Regions from separate parts of the Streptococcus cameli genome, predicted to be linked through region 2. Evidence: predicted binding sites of a transcription regulator. Region 2 holds the regulator's gene; the other holds the start of a gene.
The links. Region 2 encodes HrcA, which represses chaperone genes, less so after heat shock. Its sites were predicted from a motif close to TTAGCACTCNNNNNNNNNGAGTGCTAA; they were not measured.

Region 1 (3,138 bases), on a different contig from region 2:
GAGAGAAGTCAAGAAATGATCCTTGTTTAATGCAGCGAAATAATCTTGGACAGACTGGTCGTTGCTTGGCCAGTTTGTGATGTGGTGAGCTGCCTCTTTCTGGCTAAGGCGACCGGATAGGATTTCTTGGGCAGCAACCAAGGCCAGGCGTTTTTCTTCGCCAGCCTGAAAAGCAGTCTCCTGTCTATTGATACAAGAGCTGAGAACTCCCCAAACTTTTTGATGAGTGCTAGCGGGAAAATCAGGGTGCATACTCGCATAGAGCAATAATTCGGCACCGTGAGCAATCGCATGTACCCAACCCACTGTTTCGTCCCAGCCCCGTGTATCTGTCTCTTTGTCCAGATAAAGCATGCTTCCTTCAAAGATCCTTTGGCGGGTGGTTGGCGACAAGAGTTGGAAATAGTCACTTTCCTTCCTTGCGTCAACGTCGAGGATAAGGGCCAAAAGCAGAGCGGTAAAAGAACGGACGAGAGTGGCCTTTCCTTGTTCTGGTAGCCTGTAAAATAAGTAGTCCTTGTCCACTAGGAAATGGGCTAGATAAAGAAAGTCATCCTGTGTGAGCCGATTTCCTAAGAGAGCATGGGCAAAGCTAGCGTAGACCAAGTCGTCTCGAATGCTAGCGGCCTCATCGCCAATATGGGGCAATAACCAATCCAACTCCTGACGAGAGTAGGGACTTGTTTCTTGTAATTTCTGTTGTAGTTTTTCTTTCATGATTTGTCCTTTCTATTTGCATGATGATTTAAGGACAAATATTTCTTAGCAACCTCTTTTGTGTATTTCTCATCAAAAACATGCCGTTCTCCTTTCTCCTTTCTCTCTAAAATGGTTCAGAGTTTTTTATATTTTACCATTTTTTATCGAATAAAGAGGTAGGAGGATAGAAAATGAACAAAACCTTATTGATTGGTCGCTTGGTAGCGACTCCAGAAGTGACACAAACTGCAACAGGAAAAGCTGTTTCCCGTGTGACAGTGGCTGTTAACCGCAAGTTTAAAAACAGCAATGGCGAACGAGAGGCTGATTTTATCAGTGTCGTTCTCTGGGGCAAATTGGCTGAAAGTTTGGCCTCTTATGCCGGCAAGGGCAGTCAGATTTCCATTGAAGGAGAATTGCGGACCCGTTCTTACGAAAAAGATGGCCATACCCATTATGTGACAGAAGTACTGGCTCAGAGCTTTGAACTGTTGGAAACCCGTGCCCAACGGGCCATGCGTGAAAACAATGTGACGGACGAATTGGCAGATGTCATTTTAGAAGCAGAAGAGTTGCCCTTTTAAGCAAAAGAAGATTGGAATTTTCCAGTCTTTTTTCTTATCCGTCTGTAGTCTGATTTTTTCCAAAAATGAACGACTTTTTCTTGACTATTTTTGACCAAGTGATAGAATAGAAGAGTAAAATTAGCACTCGCATATAAAGAGTGCTAAAAATAGAAAGGATTTCACTTAGAGAGGACATAGCCCTTATTCTGGATAGGGCTTGGTATATCATATGTTAAAACCATTAGGCGACCGTGTGGTCGTAAGATTTGAAGAAGTTGAAGAACAAACTGTAGGTGGTTTTGTTCTAGCAGGAGGCGCAAAAGAAGCCGCTAAAACAGCTATTGTTGTCGCAATTGGTGACGGCATCCGCACCTTGACAGGGGACTTGGTCGCGCCAAGTGTTACAGTGGGGGATACCGTTCTGGTCGAGCAAGGAGCAGGATTGGAAGTCAAAGATGGCGAAGAAAAGGTCACGCTTGTGCGTGAGAGTGACATCTTGGCAATCGTGAAATAGGAGGTTTATTAAATGAGTAAAGAAATCAAATTTTCAGCTGATGCGCGTGAAAGCATGGTTCGTGGCGTTGATATTTTGGCAGACACCGTTAAGGTCACGCTTGGACCTAAGGGACGCAATGTGGTTTTGGAAAAAGCCTACGGCTCACCTTTGATCACCAACGATGGTGTGACCATCGCCAAAGAAATCGAATTAGAAGACCATTTTGAAAACATGGGTGCTAAATTGGTGTCAGAAGTTGCTTCAAAAACCAATGACGTGGCAGGAGACGGAACGACAACCGCAACTGTTTTGACCCAAGCCATTGTTCGTGAAGGATTGAAGAACGTGACAGCAGGTGCCAATCCAATCGGTATTCGCCGCGGGATTGAAACAGCTGTTTCAACTGCTGTTCAAGAATTGCAAGCCATTGCCCAGCCTGTTGCTAACAAAGAGGCTATTGCGCAAGTTGCTGCCGTATCTTCTCGTTCTGAAAAAGTCGGTGAGTACATCTCTGAGGCCATGGAACGAGTTGGGAAAGACGGAGTGATCACCATTGAAGAGTCTCGTGGTATGGAAACAGAACTCGAAGTCGTAGAAGGCATGCAGTTTGACCGTGGCTATCTCTCTCAATACATGGTCACAGACAACGAGAAAATGGTGGCAGACTTAGAAAATCCATTTATCTTGATCACTGACAAGAAAGTGTCCAATATCCAAGATATCTTGCCTCTTTTAGAAGAAGTATTGAAAACTAGCCGTCCGCTCTTGATTATCGCAGACGATGTGGATGGCGAAGCCTTGCCAACGCTTGTTTTGAACAAGATCCGTGGGACCTTTAACGTCGTGGCTGTGAAAGCACCAGGGTTTGGAGATCGCCGCAAGGCCATGTTAGAAGACATTGCCATCTTGACTGGCGCAACAGTTATTACGGAAGATTTGGGACTTGACTTGAAAGATGCGACCATGGCTGCACTTGGTCAAGCCGCTAAAGTATCCGTTGACAAGGACAGCACCGTCATTGTAGAAGGTGCTGGTGCAGCAGATGCGATTGCCAACCGTGTGAACCTTATCAAGTCGCAATTGGAAACAACGACTTCTGAATTTGATCGTGAAAAATTGCAAGAACGCCTAGCGAAATTAGCTGGCGGGGTTGCGGTGATCAAGGTCGGTGCAGCAACAGAAACTGAATTAAAAGAAATGAAACTCCGCATTGAAGATGCTTTGAATGCTACTCGTGCGGCAGTAGAAGAAGGAATCGTTTCTGGTGGTGGAACTGCCCTTGTCAATGTGATTGAAAAAGTAGCCAGTCTTGATTTAGAAGGAGATGCTGCAACAGGACGCAACATTGTTCTTCGGGCCTTGGAAGAGCCTGTTCGC
Region 2 (3,138 bases):
AAAAATAGAATGGCGGATTTTCTTAATCACGGATTTTGAAAAAGAAGAAGCTTATTTAAGGCGGATGCACCAAAAAGGGTGGCGGTTGACCCACATCACATGGGACATGTTTTATCATTTTGAAGCCATTGAGCCTGAGGAAATGGTTTATAAGCTTCACTTTAAAGACAAAGAGCATACAGAAGTGCCTAGCTACCGGCAGTTTTATCAGGACTATGGTTGGGATTATGTAGCCGAGTGCAATAGTTTTTCGATTTTTAGAAAAAGTTCTGCTCAAAGCGGTGATAAGGAGCTATTCAGTGATCCAGCTAGTCGCTGGGACATGATTGAGCAAATATTTAAAAGGCGTTTTCTGGTTTTGCTTGCTACAATGGTAGTGGTGGTTGGGATTGGTTTGTATTTTGATAAGACAGATTTTTCGTTGACAGTTGCGGTTATTGATGGCTTGTTTGTCCTATACCTCTCCTATCGCTTTTATCAGTTGCGTAAAGAGTTAAAGGGGGAAAGGATATGAAGCGTTGGAAACCGAAGGTGTTCCCAGCCCTCTCCTTAAATGTGATAACCTTATCCCTATTTGTTGGGCCGCGGGTGGATTTAAAAGCCACTCATTTTGCAGGTTGGGCCATCAATGGTCTGGCTTTTGTGCAACTGGTGATGATTGTTTTACTGGTAGCATATCTTTTTAAAAAGACAAAAAAATAGGTCTTCAGACCGATTTTAGCACTCTTGGCAAAAGAGTGCTAATTTTGTCTTGACAGTTGTTGAAAAAGGAGTATAATAGAGACATAGATTAGCAGTCGAGGTAGGAGAGTGCTAAAAAGGAAAGCGAGGTGACTGTGTGTGTGATTACCCAACGACAAAATGAGATTTTAAATCTAATTGTGGACTTGTTTACACAGACGCATGAGCCTGTCAGTTCCAAGGCTTTGCAGTCAGTTATTGATTCTTCTAGTGCCACCATCCGAAATGATATGGCACAGCTAGAAAAGCTAGGCTTACTGGAAAAAGCCCATACCTCCAGCGGACGAATGCCGAGTCCAGCAGGTTTCAAGTATTTTGTCCAACATTCCTTGAATATGGACAATATTGATGAACAAGATATCTACCAAGTCGTCAAGGCCTTTGATTTTGAAGCCTTTAGGCTAGAAGATATCTTGCAAAAGGCCGGTCAGATTTTGGCGGATCGAACAGGTTTTACTTCTGTCATTATGGATGTGGAACCAGCTCGCCAGCGCCTAACCGCTTTTGAAGTGGTGCAATTATCCAATCATGATGCCTTGGCAATCTTGACCGTGGATGACTCCAAGCCGGCGACAGTACAGTTTGCCATTCCCAAGAATTTCTTGAGCCGCGATTTGCAAACCCTCAAAGAATTGGTGGAAGAACGCTTGTTGGGCCGTCGTGTGATGGACATTCATTACCGCTTGCGGACCGAGATTCCCCAGGTTGTCCAGCGTTATTTTGCCACAACGGACAATGTCCTGGACTTGGTGGACTACATCTTTTCGGAGTTGTTCAAGGAAACCATCTTCGTGGCTGGAAAAGTTCAGTCGCTGGAATACAGTGACGTTGAAACCTATCGTTTCTTAGATGACGAACAGGCCTTGGCCCTTCATTTTAGAAACCAGATGCGGGAAGACCAAATGTCTAGTGTGCAAGTGGCAGACAGCGCCGAGCCAGCCTTGGCCGATGTGGCCGTCTTGACACAAAAATTCCTCATTCCCTATCGTGGCCTTGGGCAATTGATTGTCATCGGCTCCATCGATATGGATTACAGGAGATGTGTCAGTCTCATCAACATTATTGGCCGTGTTCTTGCCATGAAGTTAGGCGACTATTACCGCTACCTCAATAGCAATCATTACGAAGTACATTAAGAAAGGATTGAACCTTGTCAGAAGAAGTTAAAAACGAAGAAGTCACAGAAGAAGTTGTGGAGACGGCTGAAGAAACCGTTGAAACCGTCGAAGAAGTGACAGAAAAATCAGAATTGGATCTTGCCAATGAGCGAGCAGAAGAATTTGAAAACAAATACCTCCGTGCCCATGCCGAAATGCAAAATATCCAACGCCGTGCCAACGAAGAGCGCCAAACCTTGCAACGTTACCGTTCGCAAGACCTGGCCAAAAAAATCCTACCAAGTTTAGATAATTTGGAACGAGCTTTGGCGGTTGAAGGCTTGACCGAAGATGTCAAAAAAGGTCTTGAAATGGTCCAAGAAAGCCTCAAGCAAGCCCTCAAAGAAGAAGGGGTGGAAGAAGTGGAAACAGAAACCTTCAATCCAAATCTTCACATGGCTGTTCAAACCTTGCCAGCTGACGACGACAATCCAGCTGACACCATCGCCCAAGTCTTCCAAAAAGGCTACAAACTCCATGAGCGACTCCTAAGACCGGCCATGGTAGTGGTGTATAATTGATGTTGCAGTTGCAAGAAATCACGGAAGACAATTTCTTTGATTGTTTGAACTTAGACCCCGCCTTATCAGAAGATTACGTTGACCCTGTCGTCTTCTCATTGGCGGAATCTTGGTTGAATCAGAACTTTCGACCGTGGGCTATTTATCAGGAAGCTGAGTTGATTGGTTTCGTTTCCTTTTATGTTGGAGAGGAGCATTACCAAATCACCAATTTCTTGATTGACAAGGCCCATCAAGGTCGGGGGCTAGGTAAGCAGGCTGCTCAAGTTTGTCTTGCTTATTTGAAAGCTCATTACGGGGCTAAACAAGTCTCGCTCCCTGTCCAACCAGATAATCACAAGGCTTATCGCTTTTGGGAGGGGATAGGTTTCAAAGCATCAGATGTCATTGAAGATGGTTATGTCTTCATGAGATTGAGCCTATAAGCATTCGTCCGAAATGACGGTAAACTATATGAAATTGTTAACGATTTAGCGAGAGCGAGCTAGACCAATGGTTCACGCCGTGGCCAGAGTGAGATAAGCGTTAGCTTAGCTCACGAGGGAACTCTTGAGACCTTAGGCTCAAGAGTTAGGAATGGAACGCCTTAGGCGGTCGCTTCCGTCCCTGCCACCTAAGAGAACCATAAAAATAAAAGAAATAAAAAACAAGAGGTAACACACATGTCTAAAATTATCGGTATTGACTTAGGTACAACTAACTCAGCAGTTGCAGTTCTT

Region 1: the regulator HrcA is predicted to act here: its motif matches at 1,404-1,430, upstream of groES (co-chaperone GroES).

What each region holds. Positions count from the first base shown of each region.
Region 1 is NZ_JBRUIM010000003.1:39,650-42,787, forward strand. Features, by position in the region: gene ACVR1I_RS06945 (DUF2785 domain-containing protein) at 1-717, opposite strand, end outside; gene ACVR1I_RS06950 (single-stranded DNA-binding protein) at 891-1,283, shown strand; gene groES (co-chaperone GroES) at 1,495-1,779, shown strand; gene groL (chaperonin GroEL) at 1,792-3,138, shown strand, end outside.
Region 2 is NZ_JBRUIM010000001.1:192,482-195,619, forward strand. Features, by position in the region: gene ACVR1I_RS00975 (DUF2812 domain-containing protein) at 1-514, shown strand, start outside; gene ACVR1I_RS00980 (hypothetical protein) at 511-702, shown strand; gene hrcA (heat-inducible transcriptional repressor HrcA) at 843-1,877, shown strand; gene grpE (nucleotide exchange factor GrpE) at 1,892-2,419, shown strand; gene ACVR1I_RS00995 (GNAT family N-acetyltransferase) at 2,419-2,844, shown strand; gene dnaK (molecular chaperone DnaK) at 3,082-3,138, shown strand, end outside.